Regions from separate parts of the Mesorhizobium sp. FG116 genome, predicted to be linked through region 4. Evidence: predicted binding sites of a transcription regulator. Region 4 holds the regulator's gene; each other region holds the start of a gene.
The links. The regulator LexA, encoded in region 4, represses DNA repair genes until DNA is damaged. The targets are predictions, from matches to a motif close to TGTTCNNNNTGTGTTCNG.

Region 1 (7,463 bases), on a different contig from region 4:
GATCGTGTTTCTACTCCTGGGTTTCGCCGCCGGCGTGCTCAACGTCCTGCGTTCGGCTGGCCTGATTGCCGGCTTCGGAGAGGGCAAGTACGGCGTCGGTCCGAAGCGTGATTGAGACACGTCTTGGACGTGATGGTATTTGAGAGAGCCGTGCGCGGCCGTGTGAGGACTGAAAGTGGCAGCTGCTGACAAGGTCGATCCGATCCACCAGTTCCATATCAACAAGATCATCCCGATCGAGTTCGGTGGCTATGATCTGTCCTTCACCAACTCGTCGCTTTTCATGGTCGCCACCGTACTTGTGGCCTCGCTGTTCCTCTACCTCGCCACTTCCGGACGTCACCTCATTCCGTCGCGCTGGCAGTCTTCCGCCGAGATGACCTATGAGTTTGTCGGTTCGATGCTGAAGGATTCCGCGGGATCGCAAGGCATGCGGTTTTTCCCGTTGGTGTTCTCGCTTTTCATGTTCATTCTGACAGCCAACCTGCTTGGCCTGTTCCCCTACTTCTTCACCATCACCAGCCACATCATCGTCACCTTCGCCCTGGCGATCATGGTGATCGGCATCGTGGTGTTCTACGGCCTGGCCAAGCACGGCCTCGGCTTCTTCAAGCTGTTCGTGCCGAGCGGCGTGCCCATGGTGCTGTTGCCGCTGGTCGTGGCCATCGAAGTGGTTTCCTTCCTTTCTCGGCCGGTCAGCCTCTCGGTTCGTCTTTTCGCCAACATGCTGGCAGGCCACATCACGCTCAAGGTTTTCGCCGGCTTCGTCGTTTCGCTGAGCGCGCTGGGCGCGGTCGGCATCGCCGGCGCAATCCTGCCGCTGATCATGGCTGTGGCATTGACCGCGCTCGAATTGCTGGTTGCGGCCCTTCAGGCCTATGTTTTCGCCATCCTCACCTGCATGTACCTGAACGACGCCCTCCACCCGGGCCACTAACCGAATCGCTCGCAGACGGTCTGCGTCGACGAACCCCAAACTGAGATCCTACAAGGAGTTGAACAAATGGAAGCTGAAGCAGCAAAGTACATCGGCGCTGGTATTGCGTGCCTGGGCATGGGTGGCGCGGGCATTGGCCTGGGCAACATCTTCGGCAGCTACCTCGCCGGCGCTCTTCGCAATCCGTCCGCAGCCGATGGCCAGTTCGGCCGCCTGATTTTCGGCTTCGCCGTTACGGAAGCTCTCGGCATTTTCTCGCTGCTCATCGCGCTTCTGGCGCTGTTCGGCTGATCTGTCGTTGAATGTGGGGCCGTCCGCATCGACGCGGCCGGCCCGAATGACGGGGACGAGAAATGTTCGTGACACCAGCCTATGGGCAAGAAACCGCGCCTGCTGCCGAAGGCAGTGATGCGCATGCCACAAGCGGCGCACAGGCCGGAACGGAAGTTCCGCACGAGGCGGCGCATGAGGGTACGTTTCCGCCTTTCGATCCGGCGACCTTCGCATCGCAGATCTTCTGGCTGGCCATCACGTTCGGCCTGTTCTACCTCTTCCTGAAGCGGGTGGTGATGCCGCGCCTTGCCGGCATTCTCGACACGCGTTCCAGCCGGATCACCCAGGATCTGGACCAGGCCGCCAGGCTGAAGGGCGAGGCGGATGCCGCTGTAGCTGCCTACGAGCAGGAACTGGCGGAAGCCAAGGCAGGCGCCAACGCCATCGGCCAGCAGGCCCGTGATGCAGCGAAGGCCGAAGCCGAGGCCGCTCGCAAGAAGGTCGAGGTAAATCTGGAGAAGAAGCTGGCCGAGGCCGAGGCGCATATTGCCTCGATCAAGTCCAGCGCCATGAAGGATGTCGGCGGCATCGCTGAATCCACCGCAACGGCAATCGTCGAGCAACTGGTCGGCAAGGCCGACAAGGCAGGCGTGGCCGCGGCAGTGAAATCGATCGCGGGCTGAGGGAAGAGCAATGGACGCAACATCTCTCGCAACCGTATGGGCAACCATCGCCCTCTTAATCTTCATCGGCATCTGCATTTACGTGAAGGTGCCGGCAGTGATTTCCAAGTCGCTTGACCAGCGGGCGGACAAGATCCGCAGCGAGCTGGACGAGGCCCGCAAGCTGCGCGAGGAGGCACAGTCGCTTCTGGCCGAGTACCAGAAGAAGCGCAAGGCCGCCGAGCAGGAGGCTGCCGACATCGTCGAGGCCGCCAAGCGCGAAGCTGCGGTGCTTGCCGAGGAAGCCCACAAGAAGACCGAGGAATACGTTACCCGCCGCACCGCGCTTGCCGAACAGAAGATCGGCCAGGCCGAGCGCGAGGCGATCAACGAGGTGCGCGCCAGCGCCGTCGATCTTGCTGTCGAGGCCGCTCGCAAGGTTCTGGCAGGCCGTGTCGATGCCAAGGCGGATGGCGACCTGTTCAAGGCTTCGCTGGCCGAGGTCAAAGCCAAGCTTAACTAAGTTCGAGCCAACGTATCACCGAGACATCGAGCCGCTGGGGAAACCCGGCGGCTTTTTGTTGGGGGGATGAAGGGGCAAGTCCTTCAGCTTTGGGCCGCCCGCTTCAATTGCCTGAGTTCATGCGGGCCTTCGAAGGCTACAACTCATTTTCGGGAGACCTGTTTTCGCGGTCAGATGCCGAGAGATACGGTTTCAGGCTCTGCGGCATCGTCGGTTTCCAGCCTGAACGGGGCGAAGGAAACGCGGTGCAGGCGCTTCAATGGGCCATGCGCCTTGATGGCGACGCGGTGGCGCTGGGTCGCGTAGCCCATGTGAACCTCGAAGCCGTAGTGGACATGAAGCTTGCCGCAGTCGGCCATCATGCGGTCGCGCATGACTTTGGCGACGATGGAGGCTGCGGCGATCGACTGCGAGCGCTGATCGCCTTTGACCAGCGCGCGTCCGAGACAGGGCAGGCCGGGCGGTACGTCGCGGCCATCGGCCAGAGCGAGCTTCGGCCGGACCGGCAGGCCGCACAGCGCCCGCCGCATTGCCTCGAGGCTGGCCTTGCGGATGTCGCTGGCGTCGATGCCTTCGGCGCAGACCGATGCCATGGCGACGCCGAGCGCCGAGCCGAGGATCGTCTCGAAGACGGCCTCACGCTGCGCATGGCTGAGCCGTTTGGAATCGTCGAGGCCATCTGGAATATTGGCTGGGTCGAGCACTACGGCAGCCGCCACGACCGGCCCCGCGAGCGGGCCGCGCCCGGCTTCGTCCATTCCGGCAACCGGCCACAGGCCTTCTGCTTTCGCCGCCGTTTCGAAGGAGAAGTCTGGACGTTCGACGATGTCGAAGAGAAGCGGAGAATCGGGGCGCGCGCGAACCATGGTGCGGCGAGGTTCGCATTGGCCCCGATTCTCCGCAAGACCCTTCCGGCCGGTGGGGGAGCGGGCGGGAAGGGCACCGTCGGCGGGGACGGGCCGGACGGGAGGGGAACAGGACGGAACGGATGCCGTTCCGGCAAAAAGTCACAAAAGCATCAACTGCTCGTTCTCCTTGGCGGCGGCGACGAACTGGTCGGTGCGCAGCGTGCGCCGCTCGATGTTGAGGCCGAGCCGCTTGGCGGCGATTTCAAAGCGCCGCCCGATCTGCCAAGCATAGGGACCGGCGCCCTTCATGCGCTTGCCCCATTCGGAATCGTAGTCCTTGCCGTCGCGCATCGAGCGCACCAGCGACATCACGTGGCGATAACGGTCGGGATAGTGGCGCAGCAGCCAGTCCTTGAAGATCGGGCTGACCTCAAGCGGCAGCCGCAGGACCACGTAGCCCGCTTCGCGTGCGCCAGCGGCGCGCGCCGAATCGAGGATGCGTTCCATTTCCTGGTCGGTGAGGCCCGGGATGATCGGCGCCACCATGACCGATGTGGGAATGCCCGCATCGGTGAGTTGCCGGATCGCTTCGAGCCGCTTGGTCGGCGTCGAGGCGCGCGGTTCCATCGTCCTCGCCAGCATGCGGTCCAGCGTCGTGACCGACAGCGCCACCTTGGCAAGGCCGCGCTCGGCCATCCGCGCCAATATGTCGATGTCGCGCGTTACCAGTGCGGACTTGGTGACGATGCCGACCGGGTGGCCGCGCGCCTCGAGCACTTCGAGGATTTCGCGCATGATGCGGTACTGTTTCTCGATCGGCTGGTAGGGATCGGTGTTGGTGCCGATGGCGATGGTGCGCGGCGTGTAGCCGTCCTTCGACAGTTCCCTGTCGAGCAGACGGGCGGCGTCCGGCTTGGCAAACAGCTTCGCTTCGAAGTCGAGACCCGGCGACAGGCCCATGAACGCGTGCGTCGGTCGGGCAAAGCAGTAGACGCAGCCATGTTCGCAACCGCGATAGGGGTTGATCGAACGGTCGAAGGAAATGTCCGGCGACTCGTTGCGGGTGATGATGGTGCGCGGCCGTTCGACCTGCACTTCGGTCTTGAACGGCGGCAAATCCTCCAGCGAATCCCAGCCGTCGTCGAAGACATGGCGGCTGACCGGCTCGAAGCGGCCCGACGGGTTGATGCCCGCCGAGCGCCCGCGATTGCGGTCCGGCCGCACGCGCATCCCGCTTTGTTCAATCATCGCATTGGCCATCTCTGCTCGTCCGGCCCCGAAAGCTGCAATGTCTGCGCGCACGATCTGTTCCATCTTGGCCTTCTCCCAAGGTGTATTTCCGGGCTGTCGAATCGCCGTTCTCATGAAATTATTCCTATCCACCAAATAAGAACAAAGCAAGAACTTTGTTGTCGGGGCACTAACCTGGAACTGGTGGAAGGCCAAGCTTTCGGCTATGGCATCCGGATGCTGAGCGCCGTGATCGAAACCGAAAATGACGAAGAGGGGCTGGCGCGCACGCTGGCTTCGCTGATCGGCGGCGCGGTCGAGGGCGTGCTGCGCGATGTCCTCGTGCGCGACCAGGGTTCGACCGACCAGACCCACAAGGTTGCCGACCATGCCGGCTGCGTGTGGCTGGAAGGTGCCGATCTCGGGGCGGCGATCCATCGGGCCAAGGGCGAATGGCTGCTTTTTCTGCAACCGGGCGCGCGGCTGCTCGACGGCTGGGTCGATGATGTCGCGGCCCATATGGCCAAGGCCGCGATGCCGGCGCGCTTCAGCCGTTCCCGCGCCGACCGTGCGCCTTTCCTGTCGCGCGTTTTTGTTCGCCCCGATACGCTGGCGCAAGGCTTGCTGATCCCCAAGGCAAGGGCGTTGGCGCTGGCGAAAAGTGCTGCCGATGCCGAGGCTCTCGCGCGCGGGCTCGCCATGAAGACGCTGCAGGCGGAGATCGTACCGGCTTCGCAGAAGAGCTAGGGGATTGGCGCTGCCGGGGACGCTTTTCTGCTCCGCCCTTAAGCTCGCTCGTCGCTGGCGGGGACCCCGAGCAGTGGCCAGACGCTGGTCGAGGTCGTGCTTTATGGTTGCCACGCCCGGATTTTCATCCGTCTGGCCATTGTCAAAGAACTGACCTTTGCCGTTGAGGCGCAGGTCGGGAGGACGGGCGGCCGTTCGGTCGCTCGTTTAGATAAAGTATGCGGCCTTGCGGCCGCCCGTCCGGTGTCTGTCATCCAGTCGACCGGTCCCAAGATCGTCCGATGGGTCTCACCCTGTCGCGACGATCAGGCGAAATGCGCCTCCTGCCGCCACGGGTTCTCTTTCCTTTGTCATGGAAAGCCCGCCGCAGGACGCCGGCCTGTCGGATGCCCTCGGGTCCATTGGCGCCGAACCAATGGGGGGAGGTCACCGCCGCCCTAACCGTTGCCCGGTGCGCAGCCGGTTCCCGCAAGAGCGATGGGACTGAGTATGAGGGAGGTGCGGAAGGGTGGGGAAAAGCGGGTGCAAAGTTTTTTGCGGAAGCGAGTGGGAACAAGGGGTTGGCATGGGCTGTGGATAGAAAAGTGGGTGGTGTGGTCCACGTCTGGCAAGGTCGGCGCTTGGCGAGGTCAGCGCTGCCCCTCACCCTTACCCTCTCCCCGTAGAAAACGGGGAGAGGGGGACATCTACGCCGGTGCCGGACACCCCTCATCCGACCTCGCTGCGCTCGGCCACCGCGCAGCCGGTTCTGTACCGTTGATGCGCGTCCTCGATGTCACGGAATGGATCCCGGATATTCCTTCCTCGCTCCGCTCGGAAGCGAATTCCGGGATGACGAGGCGGAGGCCAGGGTGCCTGGCTGTTGGGTCAGCGCGGGACGCCGGCGACGGAGCCGCGCACGACGAGATCGACGGGCCAGACCTCACCGCGGATGTCGGTTTCGAGACCCGAAATGCGAGCCGCCAGACGTTCTGCCACGCGCGCGCCGGCTGCCCGGATCGAGGAACGGGTGGTGGCGAGCGGCACGGAGAAATTCTCCGGTTTAAGCCACGAAAAAACGTCGTCATGGGCGATCAGCGAAACGTCGCTCGGAATGCTGACGGCAAGGTCGCGCGCGGCCCGCACAACGCCAAGCGCCATGATGAGACTGGAGCAGAGGATGGCGGTCGGCGCGTCGGCGCTTTCGAGCAGCCGCCGCGCTGCCCGATAGCCGTTCTCCTCGGTCATCGTCATCGAGAGGGTGTGCCGGTCGTCGAGCGACAGGCCGTCGCCGGCGAGCGCGCGGCGCACCCCTTGCTCGCGGTGGATGGCGAAGGTCTCCCTGATGTCGCCGTTGATGAGCGCAATGCGCCGATGGCCGAGCTGCAGCAGCAGCCGCGTCGCCTCGCGAAAGGCCCCCTCATTGTCGATGTCGATATAGGAATAGTCGAATGCGTGGTCGTCGCTGCGGCCATGCACGATGAAAGGAATGCCGAGCGCATGCAGGAGCGCGATGCGGCGGTCGGCGGGGAGGGGCGAGGAGATGTAGACGGCATCGACCTGCTTGTTGGCCACGATGCGGCGGTAGGTGGTTTCCTGGTCGTCGGCGTCGGCGGGCGACAGCACGAGGTCCAATTCATGCGAGCGGGCATAGTCGCCGAGACCGGACAGGAATTCGACGAAATGCGGATCGATGTCGACGCTGGCACCGGTCGGCAGCACATAGCCGATCATGCCGGTCTTGCCGGTGGCCAGCCGACGCGCGCTCGGGTTAGGGCGGTAGCCGTGCCGCTTGGCGGCGTCCATCACGCGCCGGCGCGTTTCCTCGTTGACCTCCGGATAGCCGTTCAGCGCACGGCTCACCGTCGTCTGCGAAAGCGCCAGCATCTGGGATAGCTGCTTGAGGTTCAAGAACCTGTCTCCGAAATCCAAAGCGCTTTAAAAACTCGAGCCAAAGACGCGAGTGTGCTCCGTTCAACAATAGGCGCAGCGACGGGCCGATGAAAGGCGGAACCGTTGCTGCGGCGCAAAAATGCATGATGCAGTGCAGAAAAGGAGCGATCCGGTCAAAAATTAAATCGATTAGTGTTTAAGCGGCTTGACTCTCCTTCGATTCAGTGACGAGATAAGAAGAACCAAAGCGCTTTGAAATTGCCTTCAAAGAGTCAGGTCTGGCCTTGAAGGCGCAAAGCAGCCTCGGCGCGCGGAATGGAGGTTCCGCACGATATCTTGCACCATTGGGAGGAAGCCGATGAAGAAGATGC
Region 2 (7,463 bases), on a different contig from region 4:
CTGCACAAGGTGCGTCAAACCAACTTTTTAAAACGCGGCAATGTGTCCAAAGCCTAATTGCCTTCGCCTGGCTCAGACGAAAAGTACTTCTCGAATTTGCCAGTCTCGCCGTCAAACTCCTTGGCGTCGGCAGGAGCGTCCTTCTTGGCCGAAATGTTGGGCCACTTGTCCGCATATTCCGCGTTGAGCTGGAGCCAGTTGTCGAGACCGGGCTCAGTGTCGGGCTTGATCGCGTCAGCGGGGCACTCGGGTTCGCATACGCCGCAGTCGATACACTCGTCCGGATGAATGACGAGCATGTTTTCGCCTTCGTAGAAGCAGTCCACCGGGCAAACTTCGACGCAGTCCATGTACTTGCATTTAATGCAGTTGTCGGTCACGACATAAGTCATCGGCGGCTCCGGGAATGCCCGCGTTTGCCTGCGATCAGGCGGATCTTCCGAGGGTGAGGTAACGCCTTTGCCGGCTGCTTGCAAGGCCAGCTACGGTGCTGATTTTGGCTCAGAATGAAATGAAACCAACGCTGATGTGGCGGTGGCAGGATATTCAATCCTTGCCATGAAGCCTGTCGGTTTGGCGACGTTCCTTCTTGGTCGGTCGACCGCTGCCGGTCTCGCGAAGCGGTTGCAGAGCGCCCGGAACGCCTTCCGATGGCGCAGGCGGCGGCGACAGGTCTTCGTAGAGTTTGCGCGCTTCCTCCGCCGGACCGCGCCGCGAACCGGTATCGAGCACCTTCCAGACCAGGATTCTGCGGTCGAGCGTCAAGGTCAGCACATCGCCGGGCCTTACAGTGTCGGAGGCCTGCGCCGCTTTGTCGCGATTGATGCGGACGCGCCCGCCAAGCACCAGCTTCGCCGCCAGCGTGCGCGATTTCACCGCTCGCGCAAAGAAAAGCCATTTGTCGATGCGCTGGCGACCTTCGACGACCATCGATCAGTTCGAACCGTCACGATCTCGCATTCGGCCCCGCTACTTCTTCAACTGGTCCCGCAGCGCGGCAAGCTTGGCAAAGGGCGAATCCGGATCGATGCGAACCGGCCTCTCCTCGCGCGGCTTGGATTGAAAGTGCGGTTTGCCGCCGCTCTTGCCCGCTTTCCAATCGGGCTGCCCGTCGCGCCTTTCCTGGCGCTGGCCCTGCGGTTTGCCGCTCCGGTGATCCGGTCGGCCTTCCCCTTGAGGCTTGCCGTTCTTGAAGCGGTCGCGGTCAAAGCGGCGTCGTTCGCCACCGCCGCCCTTGCCCTCGGTTTGATTTTCCGGTCCGGCTTCTGCACCGGCGACTTTCTGATGTCGTCCCTGAGGACCACCGCGCTGGCGCTGATCCTGCCGCTGCCCACCGCGATGTCTCTCGAAGCGCGCCTGCCGCCATAGCAGGATCGGCTTTGCCTCTTCCGCATCGGTAGCGTTTGCCGCCTCGCCCGCTGACGCTGCTTCAGCCACCGGCATCGCGACATCGGCCGGCGCCTCGACTTCAGCGACAGGCTGCTCGACCTCAGGATGGACTGCCGTTTCGTCGGCAGTCTCAGATTCGTTGTCAGGCTCGGGTGCGGTTGCCTGCTCCAAAGCAACCCCATCCTCGGCAACTTCAGAGGAAGTAGCGCTGGTTTCAGCAGATGCCGTTGCGACCTCGCCTTCAGCTTCGACGTTGGCCGCCGCGGCTTTGGCCTCAGCAGCGCGCCGTGCTGCCTCGTCTTCAGCTTCCAGCTTCGCCTTTATCTCAGCGGCGGGCTTGGGCTCGGCCCGATAGCCCAACCCTTTCAGAATCTCTTCCATGTCTTCGGCGGTGGCACCGAGGATCGACATCATCGGCGGCGTCACCATGAAGGCGTTGCCGTCATACGCACCATCCGGGCGCTGGCCGAGGCCGGGTTTCCAGTTGGTGGTTGGGCGGATCAGATCGGCCAGGCGCTCGAGAATATCGACGCGGACGGCACGGCGGCCAAGATTGCGATAGCCGGCGAGCCTGTAAAACGTCTTGTCGAAGGATGCATCGACCACCACCGAGGTGCGGCCAGTGGCAAGTGCGTTGACCACGTCGCCAAAGCCCGGCTTGTCCTTGCCGTCATTCTTCAGCGCCCACAACAAGGTGACCAACCCCGCCGGCGCCGGTTTGACGAGAGCCGGTACAAAGACATGGTAGGCACCAAAGCGAACGCCCAGCCGGCGCAGCGCAGCGCGGCCTTCCTGGTCGAGCGAACGCATGTCCTCGGCAATATCGCGACGATTGATCATGCCGAAGTGCTCGACAAGCTGGAACGCGATTCCACGGGCGATGCCCGAAATCTGCTCGGCAGCCTTCAGGTCGATGAGCGGCTTCAACAGACTTTCCACCTGGAAGCTGACGAAGCGTTCGGCGCGCGCCGCGACCTTGTCGCGCGCGGGGCCGGTCAGTTGTTCGTCGGCGAGAAGCACCACGCGTGGCTTGAGCGCGTCTTCACCGGCGACCAGCGTGCCGACGGGAGCGCCTATCCAGCGCAGCGTTCCGTCCGAACCCAGCGCGATGTCGTTGTTGCCAGACGCGGCAAAGCGCTCGGCGCGCGCCTCGAATTCAGCGGCCAGCGCCTTTTGCGCCGCCTGGCGCACAGCCTTGGCATCCTCGCCGCCAGCGCTCTGGTCGGCGGTAAAGCGGAACCCTTGCAATTCACCGACATGGTGCCCCTCGACGAGGACCGTTCCGGTGGGGCTTATTTCGGCTTCAGACATCGTGTTTTCTCTAAGGCGGCGCATGAGGACGGAAGTCCTGCGGTCTACGAAGCGTTTCGTCAACCGCTCATGCAGCGCATCCGACAATCTGTCCTCGATTTCGCGTGTCTTTTCTTGCCAGTGTGCCTGATCGGCAAGCCAACCGGGTCGGTTGGAGACAAACGTCCAGGTGCGAATCTGAGCGATGCGGTGCGATAGCGTGTCGATGTCGCCGTCCGTGGTGTCGGCGCGGCGGACCTGTTCGGCCATGTAGTTTTCATCGACATGGCCACGCTTGACCAGGTCCATATAGATCGAGGCAATGAGGTCGGCATGCTGGGCCGGCGCGATGCGGCGGTAGTCCGGCAGGGCACAGGCTTCCCACAACAATGCAACCCGCTCGCGCCCGCTGGCCAGCGCCCGGATTGCCTCGTCGCGTGAAAGATGCTCGAGCGCCTGAGCATCGACCGCCGGCAATGCCCGCGTAAGTCCCTCCGCCGGCGCGTTGGTTTCGATCGAGCGCTTCAACGCCTCAAGGCTCGCATAGTCGAAATTCGGGGTGCGCCACTGAAGCACCTTCACCGGTTCGAAATCATGGCTCTCGATCTTCTGGATCAGATCGTCCTCGAAGGGATCGACCTGACCTGTGACGCCGAAAGTGCCGTCGCGCAGGTGGCGGCCGGCGCGCCCGGCAATCTGGCCGAGTTCAGCAGCGGTGAGCTGGCGGAACTGGTAACCGTCGAACTTTCGGTTCTGGGCGAAGGCAACGTGATCGACGTCGAGGTTGAGACCCATGCCGATGGCGTCGGTGGCGACGAGGTAGTCGACGTCGCCGGATTGGTAGAGCGCCACTTGGGCGTTGCGGGTGCGCGGGCTGAGCGCCCCCAGAACGACGGCAGCGCCGCCCTGCTGGCGGCGGATCAGTTCGGCGATGGCATAGACCTCATCGGCAGAGAAGGCGACGATGGCCGAGCGGCGCGGCAGGCGGGTAAGCTTCTTCGATCCCGCATAGGCAAGATGAGAAAGCCGCGGCCGCGTCACCACAGAAACGCCCTTGAGCAGCTTCTGCAGGATGCCGTGCATGGTGGCGGCGCCGAGCAGCAGCGTCTCCTGTCGCCCACGCAGGTGAAGAATGCGGTCGGTGAAGATGTGGCCGCGTTCGAGATCGCCGGCAAGCTGCACCTCGTCGATGGCCACGAAAGCCGCGTCGGTTTCGCGCGGCATAGCCTCGACGGTGCAAACGACGTAGCGCGCGCCGGCGGGCTGGATCTTCTCTTCCCCGGTTACCAGCGCGACCTTGTTGGCGCCGACCTTCTCGCACAGACGTCCATAGACCTCGCGCGCCAGCAGGCGCAGCGGCAGGCCGATGACGCCGCTCTCATGCGCCACCATCCGCTCGATGGCGAGATGCGTCTTGCCGGTATTGGTCGGGCCCAGAACCGCGGTCACGTCGCGCCCGGACAGGATCAGCGGGTCATGATTTTTCGGCTGGATATTCATCGGCTCGGAAAGTCTCATTGGCCTGCGTGCCGCGCCCTTCGGGAGGAGGCGGGCAAGGGTCGTCTCGACCCAGCCGACACATAGGCATTTCCGCGCGACTGGGAAAGTCGCAATGTTCCACAGCGAGCGCAAAAGCGGCAGCTTCAAGCCGTTTTCCATGATGCAGATTAACTTGTGGAACGAGTCTGGAACGAATCGGCGACGAATCGCTGACTCGATAGAATTCATGATTTGTTCACGGCTAGATATGGCGGACCGGAGAGTTGTATGCACCAAATGCTGAATCTTCCTCGTGTAGTTTCATCCGCGTGCTGCGGCCCCGGTTAACTTTTGTGCACAGACGTTCGAAAGAGATTGGCAAGACTATGCACTGTTCCGGCAAGGTCATGAAAAAGCTGAATATTTCCTAATGCAAATTAACCATATATCGAATGATTCAGGCCCTATGCGTTAATACTCGGTCCAAAGCCGGAACGAATCGGCGACGAATCGATATTGGGCGGACTTTCTTGTTTCGTTCACTACAACATCTTGTATCTCGAACAGGTTATCCACTGGCTATCCACAATCGTTCCGGCCTCGTTCGTCTGGAATCCGCCGGCGTTCTTAATCATTATGTGCCGGATCGATACAGGCAGGAACTCACCGCAAGCGGTTGAGGTCGGCGGCGCGGTTTTCAATGATCGCCTCCATGGAGAAGAAGCCGGTTACCGTCGCAAGATCGAAATTGGTGATGAGCTTTTGATAAAAGCCGTCATAGCCGCCCATGTCGCGGGTTACGACCTTGATCAGGTAGTCCCAGTCCCCGCCAATCCGGTAGAAATCGGTGACTTCGGGCAAATGTTCCACGTGCTTGCGAAAGCTGTCGGCCCACTCCTTCGAATGATGGCGCGTGCGAACCATGACAAAGACCGTGAGTTTGAAGCCGAGCGCTGCAAGGTCGATGCGAGTGTGCGTGCCTTTGATCACGCCTTCGCCCATGAGCTTCTGTAGCCTTCGCCAACAGGCGTTTTGAGACAGGCCGACCCGCTCGGCGAGGTCTCGCTGCGAAAGCCCACCATCTTTTTGCAGGCATGTCAGTAATTTGAGATCAATTCCGTCGATATTTTCCATGAAGCCTATCAAATGAACGAAAACTGGCTCAAGATTGCAAATCTTAGGTGCATTTTCAATGCGGCGTCGGAGCTATTCTGAGATCATCAATGGAGGTCTCCCATGCCCGCGGCCGTGCCCGAAAATGCAGCCAAGCTCACCCTGATCCAGAGTTTCAGGGCCCGCTTGGCGGTTCCAGGCATATTGGATGATCTGCGTTCCGGCCTGATCGGCAACGATGCGGAGATCGAGGGCCCATTCGGAAACAAGCCTCTCGTCTACGCCGATTATGTCGCCTCCGGCCGCGCCTTGATGCAGGTCGAAGAGTTCATACTGCGCGAGGTTCTGCCCTTTTATGCAAACAGCCACACCGAGGCTTCCTATTGCGGCGGCGTGGTCACGAGGCTGCGGCGCGAGGCGCGCAAGGCCATCGGCGACTGTTGCGGGGCAAGCGATGAGCATGCCGTGATCTTTACCGGGTCCGGCGCGACCGCCGGTTTGAACCGTCTCGTCACCTTGCTTGGCGTCAACGCCTCGGTAGCCACGGGCAAGCGGGCGCGCGTCATCATCGGCCCCTATGAGCATCATTCGAATATCCTGCCCTGGCGCGAAAGTGGCGCCGAGATAGTGGAGATCGCCGAGGGCGCGCACGGCGGTCCGGATCTTGACGAACTGGATGCCGCGCTGCGCGGCGCATCGGAATTCGACTGTGTCGTGTGCGCATTTTCGGCAGCATCCAACGTAACCGGCATTGTCACCGACGTCGCGACCGTGACGCGCAAGGTAAAAGCTGCCGGCGCAAAGATGGTGTGGGACTATGCGGGCGCCGGTCCCTACCTGCCAATCGCGATGTCGCCCGCCGAAGGCGCTGAAATCGATGCTATCGTGGTCTCGCCGCACAAGTTCATCGGTGGCCCGGGAGCCTCCGGCATCCTGATCGTACGCCGCGATGCCGTGGTGACCACCAAGCCGAGCTGGCCCGGCGGCGGCACGGTCAAATTCGTGTCGCCCGCGGCGCACGACTACAGCAACAGCCTTGAAGCGCGCGAGGAGGCGGGGACGCCGAACGTGGTCGGCGATATCCGGGCCGCACTTACCTTCCTGGTCAAGGATGCGATCGGGCTGCAAACAATGCAGCGCCGAAACGACGAACTTGCGGCGCGTGCAACCGCTGCCTGGCAAGGCATCGACGAGATTGAACTTCTGGGATTGCCGGGTGCGCCGAAGCTGCCGATATTTTCGTTCAAGGTGAAAGATGGCCACGGCGGCTATGTTCACCAGCAACTGGTGACGCGCATGCTCAGCGATCGGTTCGGCATCCAGGCGCGTGGCGGCTGTGCCTGCGCTGGTCCCTATGTCCACAGGCTGCTGTCGATCGACGCGGCGGAATCGGACCGGATGCGGCAGGATATTCTCGCCGGCCGGGAAATCCAGAAGCCCGGATTCACCCGTCTCAACTTCAGTGTCCTTTTGCCGGACGAAAAGGTCGAACTCATCCTGAAGTCAGTCATCGAACTCGCCCGAACGGCGGACCGGTATTCGGCCATGTATGAATGCGACGCCAGCCGGGCGATTTTCTTTCCTGCGGCAGCTTGAGCGCGTAGCTCGCCTGGGTCGCCTTCGCATTGCGCCAAGCTGAGGACTCTCCACCTGATTTCCTTCGCGGGCAGCGCTGCGCTCCGCACCTCACTCCTCCAGCCTGAAGGCCAGCATGAGCGCTGCTTCGGCGGCGACGTGGCCGGGGATCGGGCCGCCGCCGCAAGCGCCGGGGCCGTCGTCGCCCATCGGCAGATGGCAATGGCCCGAAAAGCGGCAGGCCCGTCTCGGGCAGCGTTGGGGTGCGCCGTCGGCTTCGAGCGCGAGGCTCAGTGCGGACATGCAAAGCCGCTTGAAGCCCTGCGGGATAGTGTCTTGTCTCTCCGTCATGTCTGGTCCTTTCGGGTTGGATGTTGCAGGCATGCGGAAGTCTCTCCCCGCCGCGAACGGATCGGGAAGCAGACGCAGGAACCGCGCCTTTGGAATTTATTTTACGGCGCGGTGTCCTGCGTCCGCCGGCGTTCTTGCCTTACCGGGGGCAGCACTTTTCGCCGAAAGCCCCGATCAAGGCCCGGACCTGGGGGATCATCTCCCAGCCGCGCTACCGTAGCGCGACCGATCCGGCGCCGCCGCCCTCGCCTGACGCCCGGTGCGCA
Region 3 (7,463 bases), on a different contig from region 4:
AATGGGAACTCTGCCGGCAACGATGAAGGCTGTCGTGGCGTCGCAACCCGGTGGACCGGAAGTGCTTCAACTGGTCCACCGACCCGTGCCGAAGGCCGGGGCAGGGCAAGTTCTGCTCCGAGTTGCCGCAGCCGGAATTAACCGACCCGACATTATGCAGCGTCGCGGTGCTATTCCCGTTCCAGCCGGAGTTACCGATGTTCTTGGGCTCGAAGTCTCGGGTGAAGTGGTAGCCGTAGGGGAGGGTGTCTCCGATTCTCAGATCGGCCGGCAGGTGGCAGCGCTCGTGGCAGGCGGGGGGTACGCAGAATATTGTACCGCCCAGCTTGGTCATTGCCTGCCAGTCCCCGTTGGGATCGATCCGATTCCCGCGGCGGCACTACCTGAAGCGGCATTCACTGTCTGGCACAACCTCTTCGAGCTTGGACGGCTGGCGCCAGGTGAAGTGGTGCTTGTCCACGGCGGGGCCAGCGGCATTGGTTCCCTGGCCATCCAGCTTGCCAAGGCGACCGGCGCTACCGTGGTTGCGACGGCTGGAGGCACCGAAAAGGTTGAATTCTTGCGAACCATTGGCGCCGATATCGCTATCGACTATCGAAGCGAGGACTTCGTAGAGGTTTGCCATGTATCGCTTGGCGATCGAGGTGTCGATGTCGTACTGGACATTGTCGGCGGCAGCTATGTTGCCCGCAATTTTTCAGTGCTCGCGCCAGGCGGCCGTCATGTCAGTATCGCCTTCATGGAAGGGGCCGTCGTTCCAATTGACCTGACGACTGTCATGATGAAGGGGCTTACGCTTACGTCTTCGACCCTGCGACCAAAGTCTACAGAAGAAAAAAGCAGGCTGGCGCGCCAAGTGGAGCGCCATATCTGGCCTCTTGTTGCCAAGCGCAACGTCACGCCGCGTATTTTTCGAAAATATGCGCTTGGTGAAGTCGTCCAAGCACATCAGTTAATGGATGATAACGGGAATATCGGCAAGCTGGTTATCGAACTTTTACCGCAGATCGAAATGGCTGGATCATCATAGCCGATCCATGGGATTATATTTTATTATCAGACACGCGCAATTGCAGGGATAAAATAGTGCCTGAAGGTTGTGAGATAGCGCACCAGGCCGACATGAGTTTATATGACATATTCTCAATAAATGAGTATGCATCTCAAGATGAAATAGAGGATGCTTATAATAAAAAGATAAAATGGCTAGGGGAAAAGGGGATTTCTAGGTCAATTGTAAGAAAATTATACTTTGTTGATAATATAGAATACGCTTACAAGATTCTATCTGATCCAGATAGTCGTCATGATTACGACACACATCCAGAAAAATACCGCACTGTTGACTGGTATCTTGGGTTTTAAAAATCGGAAAAGAGGTGCATCGGTCGGAAGATCGTGATTCACTGCCTGATCACGGAGGCAGTGATTTGGCTGATTTCTTTTGGTTCTCCGATACACAGTGGGCACGGACCGAGCCACTGCTTTCGACCGATGTGCGCGGCAAGCCTCGCGTGGATGATCGCCGTGTGTTGAGTGGGATCGTTCACGCTCTTCGTTGCGGGGGCGTTAGGCAGAAAACACAGAGAAAGCCAGCCAAACCGCTGCGTCTCAGCTACATATTCCCACGAACGCTCTGCTAAGCCTCGGAAAAGACGGAGCTATTCACCTGCCGAGAAATCCGTCACTTTAGAGAGGGACTGTTTGGTGGAGCCAATCGGAATCGAACCGACGACCTCTTGAATGCCATTCAAGCGCTCTCCCAACTGAGCTATGGCCCCACTCCCGGCAGTCAGCCGGCGCCGTTTCCGGCGAAGAGATCAGACCGGGAAGACCCGGCCCGTAGTGCAGGCGGCTTCTAGCGCTGCCTGTCGTCAATAGCAAGCCTCAACAGGCCGCTTTTTGCCGGCGCCGCAAAAGAAGCGACGCGCCGGCAGGAAGGTGATCAGATTTCCTCGTCGTCGTCGCCGACGCCGATCATGTCGGAGACGTCGTCGTCGCCTTCTTCCTCGTCCTCGAGGAACGTATCGTCATCGTCGTCGCCAAGGTCGACATCGTCATCGTCGTCGCCGAGATCGGGAAGGTCGTCGCCCTTCGCCTCTTCGTCGGCATCCTCGAGCGACACGATTTCCGCGCCTTCTTCCTCGGTGTCGACTTCCTTCTCGGCTACGTCCTCATCGTCTTCGATGCTGGACGGCTTCGAGCCTTCGAAATAGCTGAGCGGATAGCTCTTGCCCGTATAGGGAGAGACAATCGGATCCTTGTTCAGATCGTAGAATTTGCGGCCCGTCTCCGGGTCGATGCGTTTTGTGCCAAGTTCGGGTTTCGCCACGGCAAGCCTCGTCGAAAAAAGTCTGGTCCCCTTAACGGCTCATTGAAGCGCTGTCAAAGCTAAAAGGCAGCCTGGAAAAAGGGCGGTTTGGACGCCGGCGCCGGGGGATGACCGTAGCCGCGGGCCATGATACGAGACCGCCACGCCGATGGGAAAATGTCTGTCCATCGGGATTTCGCCAAGAGGAATTGCCATGTCGCACGATGCCGCCCCGCAACCTGCAACGGCCCGCCGCTCGGCGGCGCTTGTCGGAACCGTGCGGGTTCCCGGCGACAAGTCGATTTCGCACCGCTCCTTCATGTTCGGCGGACTGGCGTCCGGCGAGACGCGCATTACCGGCCTGCTCGAGGGCGAGGACGTGCTGCGCACCGGCGAGGCGATGAAGGCGATGGGCGCGCATATCCAAAAGCAGGGTGACGAATGGGTGATTCGCGGTACCGGCAACGGCGCTCTGCTTGAGCCGGAAGGCCCGCTCGATTTCGGCAATGCCGGCACCGGTTCGCGCCTGACCATGGGGCTGGTCGGCACCTACGACATGGAAACCACTTTCATCGGCGACGCATCGCTGTCCGGACGGCCGATGGGCCGCGTGCTCGATCCGCTCAGGCAGATGGGCGTGCAGGTGTTGAAGGCAGCGCCCGGCGACCGCATGCCGATCACACTGCGCGGGCCGAAGCATTCGGCGCCCATCACCTACCGAGTTCCTATGGCCTCGGCGCAGGTGAAATCCGCGGTGCTGCTGGCCGCCTTGAATACGCCCGGCATCACCACCGTGATCGAGCCGGTGATGACGCGCGACCACACCGAAAAGATGCTGAAGGGGTTCGGCGCCAATCTTCAGGTCGAGACCGATGAGCGCGGCGTGCGCCACATCTTCATCGAAGGGCAGGGCAAGCTGACCGGGCAGACCATTGCGGTGCCGGGCGATCCGTCTTCCGCAGCTTTCCCGCTCGTTGCGGCGCTGATCGTGCCAAGTTCCGACATCGTCATCCAGAACGCGCTGATGAACCCGACCCGCACCGGCCTGATCCTGACCTTGCAGGAGATGGGCGCTCAAATCGAGGTGCTGAATGAACGCAATGCCGGCGGCGAAGATGTCGCCGACCTGCATGTGCGCCATTCGGAGTTGAAGGGCGTCGTCGTGCCGGCGGAGCGCGCGCCGTCGATGATCGACGAATATCCGGTGCTCGCAGTTGCCGCCAGCTTCGCCGAGGGCGAGACGCTGATGCAGGGCCTTGAAGAACTGCGCGTGAAGGAGTCCGACCGGCTTGCGGCTGTCGCCAACGGGCTGAAGCTGAACGGTGTCGACTGCACCGAGGGCGAGACCTCGCTTGCCGTACGCGGCACGCCGGGCGGCAAAAGGCTTGGCGGTCGCGACAAGGGCGAGGCGGTGAAAACCCATCTCGATCATCGCATCGCCATGAGCTTCCTCGTCATGGGGCTGGCCTCGGAACACCCGGTCACGGTCGATGACCGCTCGATGATCGCCACCAGCTTTCCCGAGTTCATGGGGCTCATGGCGGGACTTGGCGCTCACATCGACTAGGATATTCAGGTGCAGGGAAGATTCAGGTGAAGGTGGCCTGCAAGTGGCGTTTTTCTGCGCTTCCGGTGCTCACGTACTTTAATGTACGCTCCGCTCCGGTTCTCGAATTCCACCATTTTCGACTCACCCTGACCTGAATCTCCGCCCCGAGCCACCGCGCCTTGTCGCGTGGAAAGTCCCTTTCCGTTCGTCATCCTCGGGCAAGCCTGAGCGCAGCGATGGGCGCGACCCGAGGATCCATGCCGTGCGGGTTGGCACGTGCAACATGGTTCAGAATGAGGAGCCATTTTTTGCGCCATTTGCGCGCTGCGGCTTCTTCACGGCATGGATCCTAGGGTCTTCGCAACGGCCTTAGGCCTGCTCCGCCCTAGGATGACGAAGAGATGGATGTGCTTATTCATCGCCACGCCCGGCTGAAGCCGTCTGGCCATTATCAAAGAACTGACCTTTGCTTGTAAAGCTCAAGGTCGGGAAGACGGGCGGCCGCAAGGACGCTCGTTTTAGATAGATAATGCGACCTCGCGGCCGCCCGTCCGGTGTCTTAAGGTTTCAAGCCGCTCCGCTTTCATCGACCCGCCGTGTCCCCTCACAGGCTCTCCGAAAAGATGCCGCTGCTAAGGTGAGGGCAACGCTCGGCAGGCCTAGCGCGTCCCCTTTCAACGCTGCACAGGGCGCAACCGGCCCCTTCGTGGGGGAGCAGCCAAACCTCCCCGGAACAAGACCACGTTAGCCTCGCCTCCGGGGCACCGACCCCTCCCCACGCAATCACCGTCATGACAGGTGTTCCCGGTGGAAGGGACGGGCAAAGCATAGTGCCGCGCGACAGGGCGGGGATAAGTTCGGCAGGAACATACGCGTGAGGAAATAGACAGCCCTGATTTGGTTGGGCAAATTTCCTTGCTCCGCTGATGGGCGATGAATTTTATCCACACATGAAGAAGCATTCGACGATTTCCTGCTGACATTCAATTGCAGATGTTGCTATTATGTTCTCATTGCAGTGCCGGGTGGGACTATGAACGACAGCAGCGAAGAGCCGGTTCATCTCGTCGAGGATGCAGGAACCGGGAACCGCTTCCTTGTCTATGGAACGGAGAAGGGGCTGCACCTCGATATCCGCTACGAAGGCGAAACGCTTTGGATGACGCAGGCGCAGATCGCGCAGCTTTTCGGGCGCGATCAATCGGTTGTTTCACGGCACATTGCCAACGTTTTAGAAGAGGGTGAGTTGGCTGAGGAAGGCAATATGCAGAAAATGCATATTGCTGGTTCGGCGAAGCCCGTCGCTCTGCATAGCCTCGATATGGTGATCTCGGTCGGCTATCGGGTGTCTTCTACCCAGGCAACCACTTTTCGCCGTTGGGCGACCGGCATTCTGGTGCAATTCGCGAGAAAAGGGTTTGTCGTCGATGCGCCTCGGCTCAAGCAGCCGCAGGCCATGGATCGTGTTGCAGAGCTTCGCGAAATCATTCGCGACATCCGCTCCGACGAGGCCAACGTTTATCGGGAACTGCGCAGGATATGCTCGCTCTGCCAGGACTACGAACCTGCCTCGGACGTCTCGCAGACCTTCTACAAGCAGACCCAAGCGAAACTGGTTTATGCGGTTACCGCGCAAACGCCAGCCGAGATCATAGCGGCGAGGGCAAACCACGCCGCGGAAAACATGGGCCTTGTGAACTGGCCGGGCGACACCATTCGCAAGGCCGACGTTAGAGTATCGAAGAACTATCTCGGGCAAGCTGAGATCAAGGAGCTGAACCGGCTTACGACCATCCTGCTCGATGTCTTCGAAGACCAGCTCGATCTGGGACGTCTCGTCGTCATGCGCGACGCGGAGGCCGTGCTGGACAAGCAACTGACGGGCCTTGGACGAAACCTATTGCGCTCGGGAGGGTCTATGAAGGCCTCGGCTGCGCGGCAACTAGCTGAAGCGGAATACGAAAGGTTTGTTCAGGCTCGAAAAGCAGAGCGTCTGGATGAAGCCGATCGCTTGATCGCCGAGCTTGCGCGCGAGGCCGGAAAACTGCCAAAGACGCCGAAGCGCTGACCCGCGACCAGAGCGAGCCAGCGCAAGAAAGAATGCCAGCATGTACCAGCCGCCGCTTTTCAAAGAAGACGATCTTCAGGTGCAGCACGCCCTGATAAGGGCGCATCCGCTGGGATTGTTGATCACCGCGCCGGCCGGCGGGCCGACGGCCAATGTCTATCCGTTCCACCTCGAGGCGGGCCGATCTGCCAAGGGAACCTTGCTGGCGCACATGGCCAAGGCGAATGGGCAATGGCAGGAACTGAAGGACGGCGCACCGGCGCTGGTGGTGTTCCAGGGGCCAGAGTCCTACATCACCCCGTCCTGGTATGCGACCAAGCAGGAAACCGGCAAGGTCGTGCCGACTTGGAACTATGCGATGGTGCAGGTGCGCGGCAAGGTGACCGTCATGGAGGGCGCCGACTGGCTGCATGCGCATGTCTCGGCCCTGACGGACGAGCACGAAACGGGCCGCGCCGACGCATGGGCGGTGAGCGATGCGCCGGAAAGCTATATCCAGTCGCAGATCAAGGGCATTGTCGGGCTTGAGATCGAGATCACCGAGATCGAGGGCAAGTGGAAGGTGAGCCAGAACCGCCCCGCCGCCGACAGGGACAGGGTGGCTGAGAGCCTTGGAACGAGCGGCGAGCCGTTGCACAATGCGGCGATGGCCGAACTGGTGCGCCACTACGGTGCCAAACGATGATTATTGCCATTGATGGTCCGGCAGGCGCCGGCAAGGGCACGCTGGCGAGGCGGCTGGCCGACTACTATCACCTGCCGCATCTCGACACCGGGCTGACCTATCGCGCCGTTGCCCACATGCTGTTGATGAAGGGCTGGCCGCTCGGCGACGAGCCACATGCGGTGGAGGCGGCAAGGCTGGTCGATCTCGGCCATCTCGACCGCGCCGTGCTTTCGGCTCATGCGGTCGGCGAGGCAGCTTCGAAGGTGGCGGTGATCCCCGAAGTGCGCAAGATACTGGTCGAAAAGCAGCGCGCCTTTGCGTCACAGCCTTCGGGTGCGGTGCTCGACGGGCGCGACATCGGCACTGTGGTCTGCCCCGATGCGGACGTGAAGCTTTATGTGACGGCGAGCGCCGAGGTGCGCGCGCGCCGCCGCCTTGCCGAGATTGAGGAGAATGGCGGCGCAGCCGATTTTGCCGGTATTCTTGCCGACATACAGCGCCGCGACGAGCGCGACACCGGCAGGGCAGACTCGCCGTTGAAGCCGGCCTCCGACGCGCACTTGCTTGATACCAGCGAAATGGATATAGAAGCCGCGTTCCTGGCGGCCAAGGCAATCGTAGACGACGTCGCGGCCGGCGGAAACAAGACCTGATCCGGGTTGGTCTGTCGGCGCTTGCCGGAGACGTGGAAAATCCCCATTTCAGGTAGAACCAGCCTGCAAGCATTCTTTCGCGCCGGATTGCCGCTTGAAGCGGTCAGGGCCCAAGGGTCCGGAATGTCGGCAGGCCAACGCAACGCTAACCCACGGCGCCGCCTCTCAAAGAGGCTTTTCAGGAGAACATATGTCTGTTGCAAATCCCTCTCGCG
Region 4 (7,463 bases):
ACCGGCGTCGAGAACGAAAGCCTGACCACGGCGGACAACGGCTACCTGTTCTACGAAGTCAACGGCATCACGCCGGCCCGAGACCGCACGCTGGACGAAGTTCGCCAAAAGGCCGTCGCCGACTGGACCGCGGCCGAAACCGCCAAGCGGCTTGGCGCGAAGGCAACCGAGCTGGAGCAGCGCCTCAAGGCCGGCACCGACCTCGATGCCATCGCAACCGAGATGTCGCTTGAAAAGCAGACCAAGCGCGGCCTTAAGCGCGCTGCCGACGACGCCGATTTCGGCAAGGAAGGCGCAGCCGCCATGTTCGGCGTTGCCGAGGGCGGCACCGGTGTCGTTCCCTCGCCCACCGACGACAGCCAGATCCTGTTCAAGGTCGTGCAGGTCTTCGAGCCGGCAGGCGCGGAGGCAAGCTCAATAGAGGAAGACGCCCGCAAGGCCTTTGCCTCGGGCATGAGCGATGACCTGCTCGACCAGCTCGTCGCCCAGCTACAGACGCAGTACAAGGTCGATGTCGACCAGGTCGCGATTTCGCAGGCGCTCGCCAGATGAACGGCCTGAAGCCTCATATCGCCAAGGTAGCAGCCGGCGGCGCGCTCACTTTCGAAGAAGCGCGCGAGGCCTTCGACATCATCATGTCGGGCGATGCAACGCCCGGCCAGATCGGCGGCTTCCTGATGGCGCTGCGCGTGCGCGGCGAGACGGTCAGCGAGATTTCCGGCGCGGTCGCCACCATGCGCGACAAGATGCTGCGCGTTGAGGCCCCGGCAAACGCCATCGACATCGTCGGCACCGGCGGCGACGGCTCGCACAGCGTCAACATCTCCAGCGCCTCCGCCTTCGTCATCGCAGCCTCCGGCGTTCCGGTTGCCAAGCATGGCAATCGCGGCCTGTCCTCACAGACAGGCGCGGCAGACGTTTTGATGGGCCTCGGCATCAAGATCGACGTGACGCCGGAAATCATCGCCCGCTGCATCGAGCAAAGCGGCGTCGGCTTCATGTTCGCGCCCGCCCACCATCCGGCGATGAAGCATGTCGGCCCGACGCGCGTCGAGCTTGGCACGCGCACCATCTTCAACCTGCTCGGGCCGCTGTCCAATCCGGCCGGTGTCAAGCGCCAGATGGTCGGCGTGTTCTCGCCTGAATGGGTCGTGCCCGTTGCCGAGGCGCTCAAGACGCTTGGCGCCGAACACGCATGGGTCGCGCATGGCGACGGCTACGACGAGATCACCACGACCGGCGAAACCGAGGTAGCGGAACTGGTCGGCGGCGAAATCCGCACCTTCACGCTCACGCCCGAAAGCGTCGGCCTGAAGCGGCACACCAAGGAAGCCCTGCGCGGCGGCGACGCCGCCTACAATGCCAAGGCGCTGCGCGACATGCTCTCCAGCGCTCCCGGGGCCTATCGCGACACCGTGCTGATGAACGCCGGGGCCGGACTGGTCGTTGCCGGCAAGGTCACGACGCTTGGCGACGGCGTTGCCAAGGCTGCCGAAGCCATCGACAGCGGCCGCGCGCTGCAGGTCCTGGACAAGCTCATCAAGGTTTCCAACGGATAGGGCGATGGCCGACATCCTGCGCAAGATCGAAGCCTACAAGCGCGACGAGATCGCCGCCGCCAAGGCGCGTATCCCGCTTGCCGAACTAAAGGCGCGCGCCCGCGACGAAGCCGCTCCGCGCGGCTTTCTAGCAACCCTCGAGGCAAAGACCGCCTCGGGCCAATACGCACTGATTGCGGAAATCAAGAAGGCCAGCCCGTCAAAGGGCCTGATCCGCGCGGATTTCGATCCTCCGGCGCTGGCGAAAGCCTATGCCGAAGGCGGCGCGGCCTGCCTGTCAGTGCTGACCGATGCGCCATCCTTCCAGGGCGCGCCTGAATATCTGGTCAACGCCCGCAAGGCGGTAGCCCTGCCAGCGCTGCGCAAGGATTTCCTGTTCGACCCCTATCAGGTCCACGAAGCTCGCGCCTGGGGTGCCGACGCCATCCTCATCATCATGGCAAGCGTTGACGACGCGATGGCGCGCGAACTGGAAGACACGGCATTCTCGCTCGGCATGGACGCGCTGGTCGAAGTTCACGACGAGCCTGAAATGGAGCGCGCGCTGAGGCTCTCCTCACGCCTCATCGGCATCAACAACCGCAATCTGCGCACTTTCGAGACGACGCTCGAAACCTCCGAGCGGCTTGCGCCCATGGTTCCCGCCGACCGGCTGCTGGTTGGCGAAAGCGGCATCTTCACCAATGCCGACTGCAGGCGGCTCGCCAATAGCGGCATCGGCACATTCCTCGTCGGCGAAAGCCTGATGCGGCAGGACGATGTTGCCAGCGCAACGCGCACGCTGCTCGGCCTATCTGTTCCAGCGGAAGCAGCGCGGCTATGAGCACTGGGCCCAAGCTCACCCATATCGGCGCATCCGGCGAAGCGCATATGGTCGATGTTGGTGACAAGGCCGAAACGGTGCGCACGGCGATTGCCGAAGGCTCCGTCGCCATGCAGGCCGACACGCTGGCAATGATCCTCGCAGGCAATGCCAAGAAGGGCGACGTGCTTGGCACCGCGCGCATCGCCGGCATCATGGCCGCGAAAAAGGCGCATGAACTGATTCCGCTCTGCCATCCGCTCCTGCTCACCAAGGTTTCGGTAGACATCGAGCCCGACCACGCTTTGCCCGGTCTGAAGGTCACGGCGCTCGCGCGCGTCACGGGCAAGACGGGCGTCGAGATGGAAGCGCTCACCGCCGCATCCGTCACCTGCCTGACCATCTACGATATGGCCAAGGCGGTGGACCGCGGCATGGTCATCTCCGGCATCCGGTTGGTGGAAAAGACCGGCGGCAAGTCAGGCGATTACAAATCGGAGGCGTGACATGGCCCTGCTGCCCGTCGACCAGGCTCTCAAGCGTTTGCTCGACGACGTCGAGACGCTGCCGTCCGAAAGCGTCGCACTGGCGGATGCCTATGACAGGGTGCTGGCCAAGCCGGTCATCGCCTTGCGCACCCAGCCGCCCTTCGCAGCTTCCGCCATGGACGGATACGCGGTGCGCGGCGTCGACGTGGCAAAAGCACCCGCCCGGCTCAAGGTTATCGGAGAAATAGCCGCCGGTCACAATTTCGCAGGCACGGTCGGAAACGGCGAAGCGGCCCGCATTTTCACCGGCGCGCCATTGCCTGACGGAACAGACACCGTCGTCATCCAGGAAAACGTCAGCGGTCTGGCGGACGGCCGTATCGAAATCGCCGAACCGACCCGCAGCGGTGCAAATGTCAGGCGTGCCGGGCTTGATTTTGTCGCAGGCGACACCTTGCTGGAACAGGGCCACCTGCTTGGCGCAAGAGCACTGTCGCTTGCCGCATCGGCAAATCGATCGCACCTCGATGTCGTGCGCCAACCTGTCGTCGCCATCATTGCCACGGGTGACGAACTGCTTGTCCCCGGCAGCGAACCGGGCCCCGGCCAGATCATTTCCTCGAACGCCTATGGCGTCATGGGGGCCGCCCTGTCGGTCGGCGCACGCGCGCTTGATCTCGGCATCGCGGCCGACCGCAAGGAAGCTATAGCCGCGTTGGTAAAACAGGCTGTTGCGGCCAAAGCCGATGTCATCGTTACGATGGGCGGCGCATCTGTCGGCGACCACGATCTCGTGCACGGCGTTCTCACCGGCGAAGGCATGAAACTCGATTTCTGGAAAATCGCCATGCGCCCCGGCAAGCCGTTGATGTTCGGGCGCTTGGGCAACATCCGTTGCATCGGCCTGCCCGGCAACCCAGTGGCCAGCCTGGTCTGCTCCCAGCTTTTCCTCAAACCTCTGCTCGCTCGCCTCGGCGGTCGCCCGTTCCGCCAGAACGTTCGCGAGGGACTCCTGGGCACACCGATGGCAGCAAACGATCTGCGTCAGGACTACGTCCGCGCCACTCTCAGCCGGCAAGGCAGCGCGCTGATTGCAACGCCGTTCAATGTTCAGGATTCCTCGATGCTGCGCACCATGGCGACAGCCGGTTGCCTCATCGTGCGCGAGCCCTTCGCGCCGGCAGCCGAGGCAGGTACACCCTGTCGCATCCTCTGCCTAAGCTGAACAAATCGTCAACGCATTCATTAAACTTTAAACGGTTGCGGAACACAACTGGAACAGATAGTGTTTGTTCCGGGTTTGTTTTCCGATTCTGGACTCTACCGCGACCGGGGGCCGCAATGCTGACGCGCAAGCAACATGAACTTCTTCTCTTCATCCACGAGAGACTGAAAGAGAGCGGAATCCCGCCGTCTTTTGACGAGATGAAGGAGGCGCTCGACCTTGCCTCCAAGTCCGGCATCCATCGGCTGATAACGGCACTTGAGGAGCGCGGTTTCATCCGCAGGCTTCCGAACAGGGCCCGCGCGCTTGAAGTGTTGCGCCTGCCGGATTCGATTGCGCCTGGCCTCAATGCGGCGAGGAAATTCTCGCCAAGCGTCATCCAGGGTAGTCTCGGACGACCGGTCAAGGAACCTTCCCGGCTGCAATCCGCCAGCAATGACGACGATGCGGCATCGGCGGTTTCCATTCCCGTCATGGGCCGCATCGCGGCCGGTGTTCCCATCGACGCCATCCAGCACAAGACCCATTCGATTTCCGTGCCGCCGGACATGATTTCGGGCGGGGAGCACTACGCGCTCGAGGTCAAGGGCGATTCGATGATCGAGGCCGGCATTTTCGACGGCGATACGGTCATCATCCGCAATGCCAATTCGGCGACGCCGGGCGAAATCATCGTTGCCCTGGTGGACGAAGAAGAGGCCACTTTGAAGCGCTTCCGCCGCAAGGGCGCATCGATTGCGCTCGAAGCAGCCAACCCAGCCTATGAAACCCGAATTTTTGGTCCTGACCGTGTCAAGGTACAGGGCAAGCTGGTCGGATTGATCCGGCGCTACTGAACCAACCATAGTTGCATCATATCGACCGGGCGTTGACGCGCCCGGTCGATTTTTTGATGGGATAAACAACTGATTTCTCCCGGCTTCGCCCCGGTCACCCCATATTTGGCAATGAGGCATTTTGTCTTTTGAGACAAAGGCCTAGCGCCACAATTTCGTGACATTCATTATGAATTTGGCAGATGGCTTCTACGCCATCCAATGTCACTGTTTAACGCACTCTGGGAAATGACCGGGGTGGAAGGAGTTTCCGATGCCTGCCCCTCGGTTCTGTCACTCATGCGCAGGACCCCGCCCACGCGCCGCCGTTCGATGCCCTTGGTGTCAGCGCAGCTACGATACGATGCACGGCCAGCCAGAGCATCTGTTCGGAGTTCTTCGCGGTGAGAGGAAGCCATCCAAAACCCATGTTGAAACGGACTAGTGCATGTCTCCCGAAGGTGGGCCCGGTTTCGGGCAAAGACATGCACAAAATCAAAGAGCCAAAGCGTGTTATGCGAATCTGAAAGATCGCGACGCGCTTTAGGCAGGGCTTTGGTTGAAATCCGCTAGTCTTCTGCAATCGGTTCCGGCTCGGGGTGATCTGGGGTTTTGCGTTCCTTTTTCTCGTAAGGAGCGAGCCCCCGCGCTTCGCGCGAAAACCGGCGCTGGACATGCCACGGCCGATAGTCGGCTTCAACGGCAAAACTGACTTGTGCACGCCCGCCCTCCGCCTGGTCCGGTAGGAAGACGGCGGCGCTGCCAAGCCTCGCGAGCTGCCGCTTGGTGATGATCGCCACCGACGGCAGGTCGCATGGATCGGAGGCGGTCGCATCGTCGATTACGATCACAGCCGCCAACTTGCAGGCAGGCCTTGCCGCGGCTTCGGACTTCGCCAGCGCAACCACTTTTCCTGACATGTGCCTCGCCACACAAAGATCGTTCGCGCAGTGGAACTCGCCAGCCCCCGGCGCATCAGCCACCGAAACAAGCGTCTGATCGCTACCCGTGTGCGGTTTGACAACCGTTTCCGCATCGAGCGCGCGCCGCCAATTGTCGATCGTGAACGCATTCGGACGCGAGCGGTTGACCGCCAGTTGTTCCTCGCCGATTGGCACGGCCACCAGCCGTGCATCCTCCGAGATCAGCAAATCGGGCGTGCGCACCTGCGCCACCATAAACAACCCCGCAATCGCCAGGGGAATTGCGGCAAGCCTCAGCCACGTTGTCGTGATCGTCGCGATCACCAGCGCAATCGTCACCAACACCACCGATGAAGCGGAAACCAGCCCGACGGCATCGAGTGGCGAAAGCGCCGCGATCCATTCCGACATGCCGATCATCGCTGACAGCCCCTTGCCCATCACGTACAGGAACGGGCCATCCAGACCGAACGGCATGAAAAGCGATGCGAATACCGCAAAGGGCATGACGATAACCGACACGATCGGCATCACGGCCAGATTGGCGAACAGGCTAAGCGGCGCAACCCGCTGGAAATGCCACATTGCGAACAGCGTCGTGGCGCTGCCGGCTATGATCGAAGTCGCCGCCAACGCCACCATCATCATGGCAAACCGGTTCATCAACGCACCCGGCAAGGATCGCTTTTGAGCCGAGGGCGCAACCGGACGTGAGGCACGGTAGTCGGCCCAGCCGGCATAGGCTCCAACCAGTGCCGCCGTCGCAGCGAATGAAAGCTGGAAGCTTGGCCCAACCACTTCGTGTGGCGACAGCGCGATGACCACGATTGCCGAGATGGCAAGGTTGCGCATGGTCAGCGCCGCGCGGTCGAACAAAACCGCTGTCAACATCACCGCAAGCATGATGAAGCTGCGCTCCGCCGCAACCACCATGCCTGAGATCAGCAGATAGGCGGCAATCGCAAACAGCGCAGCCGCCGCCGCGTATTTCTTTGTGGACCGCCGCGAGGCAAAGTCCGGAAAAAGCGCGAACGCGCCGCGCATCAGGCTCATCACCGTGCCCGCCACCAGCGCCATGTGCAGCCCGGAAATCGAAATAATGTGATAGATGCCGATCTTGCGCATCGCCTCGTTGATCGTCTCGGGAATGCCGGCCCGAACGCCCACGATCAGCGCCGCGGCGATCTCGCCTTCCGGTCCTCCGATGCTCCCGCGCACGTGGTCGGCGATGGCGTCGCGCGCCCTCTCTATCGCCGTAGCTATCCGGGTTCCCAGCGGCATCGGCGCGTCGGTACTCACCTCGATATCCGAAAGGAAAAAACCGCTGCCGCCGATGCCGTCGAAATAGCTTTCGAACGAGTAGTCGTAGCTGCCCGGTCGCACCGGCCCCGTCGGCGGCAAAAGCCGCACCAGACCCGTAACCGCCGACCCCGCCGCCAGCCCTTGCGGCACCTTGCGCGCGGTCAGGCGCACCCGCTCCGGCTGGTATCTAAGCGCAGGCCGCTCCGTCGAAACGACATCGACCGTCAGCCGCGTGCGCCCATTGGCCATGTCGTCGATGGACACCACCCTGCCCATCAGCCGCGTCGTGACCTCCGAACCCAGCATATGCGTGTCCGCCCGCCAGGTTTCGAGCTTCCCGGCAAGCATG

Region 1: ACODTY_RS10670 (PA0069 family radical SAM protein) is a predicted target of LexA. The motif match lies at 4,632-4,649, and genes of this name have one in related genera.
Region 2: ACODTY_RS00085 (helicase-related protein) is a predicted target of LexA. The motif match lies at 4,355-4,372, and genes of this name have one in related genera.
Region 3: rhuM (RhuM family protein) is a predicted target of LexA. The motif match lies at 4,855-4,872, and genes of this name have one in related genera.

Annotation. Positions count from the first base shown of each region.
Region 1 covers NZ_JBMDKS010000010.1:132,802-140,264, reverse strand. Annotated here, with positions in the region: gene ACODTY_RS10700 (AtpZ/AtpI family protein) at 1-115, shown strand, start outside; gene ACODTY_RS10695 (F0F1 ATP synthase subunit A) at 176-937, shown strand; gene ACODTY_RS10690 (F0F1 ATP synthase subunit C) at 1,004-1,228, shown strand; gene ACODTY_RS10685 (F0F1 ATP synthase subunit B) at 1,291-1,893, shown strand; gene ACODTY_RS10680 (F0F1 ATP synthase subunit B) at 1,904-2,395, shown strand; gene rnhB (ribonuclease HII) at 2,566-3,261, opposite strand; gene ACODTY_RS10670 (PA0069 family radical SAM protein) at 3,403-4,557, opposite strand; gene ACODTY_RS10665 (glycosyltransferase family protein) at 4,711-5,220, shown strand; gene ACODTY_RS10660 (substrate-binding domain-containing protein) at 6,088-7,110, opposite strand; gene ACODTY_RS10655 (ABC transporter substrate-binding protein) at 7,451-7,463, shown strand, end outside.
Region 2 covers NZ_JBMDKS010000001.1:13,457-20,919, reverse strand. Annotated here, with positions in the region: gene fdxA (ferredoxin FdxA) at 54-392, opposite strand; gene ACODTY_RS00090 (RNA-binding S4 domain-containing protein) at 547-930, opposite strand; gene ACODTY_RS00085 (helicase-related protein) at 970-4,179, opposite strand; gene ACODTY_RS00080 (Lrp/AsnC family transcriptional regulator) at 4,822-5,292, opposite strand; gene ACODTY_RS00075 (aminotransferase class V-fold PLP-dependent enzyme) at 5,395-6,867, shown strand; gene ACODTY_RS00070 (hypothetical protein) at 6,958-7,197, opposite strand.
Region 3 covers NZ_JBMDKS010000012.1:7,560-15,022, forward strand. Annotated here, with positions in the region: gene ACODTY_RS11440 (NAD(P)H-quinone oxidoreductase) at 23-1,030, shown strand; gene ACODTY_RS11445 (DnaJ domain-containing protein) at 1,087-1,365, shown strand; partial or broken gene ACODTY_RS11450 (transposase) at 1,431-1,568, shown strand; tRNA gene ACODTY_RS11455 (tRNA-Ala) at 1,706-1,781, opposite strand; gene ACODTY_RS11460 (TIGR02300 family protein) at 1,946-2,332, opposite strand; gene aroA (3-phosphoshikimate 1-carboxyvinyltransferase) at 2,526-3,878, shown strand; gene rhuM (RhuM family protein) at 4,894-5,928, shown strand; gene ACODTY_RS11475 (FMN-binding negative transcriptional regulator) at 5,969-6,613, shown strand; gene cmk ((d)CMP kinase) at 6,610-7,248, shown strand; gene rpsA (30S ribosomal protein S1) at 7,439-7,463, shown strand, end outside.
Region 4 covers NZ_JBMDKS010000002.1:272,484-279,946, reverse strand. Annotated here, with positions in the region: gene ACODTY_RS03310 (SurA N-terminal domain-containing protein) at 1-552, shown strand, start outside; gene trpD (anthranilate phosphoribosyltransferase) at 549-1,559, shown strand; gene trpC (indole-3-glycerol phosphate synthase TrpC) at 1,564-2,382, shown strand; gene moaC (cyclic pyranopterin monophosphate synthase MoaC) at 2,379-2,867, shown strand; gene ACODTY_RS03290 (molybdopterin molybdotransferase MoeA) at 2,869-4,074, shown strand; gene lexA (transcriptional repressor LexA) at 4,191-4,910, shown strand; gene ACODTY_RS03280 (ComEC/Rec2 family competence protein) at 5,459-7,463, opposite strand, start outside.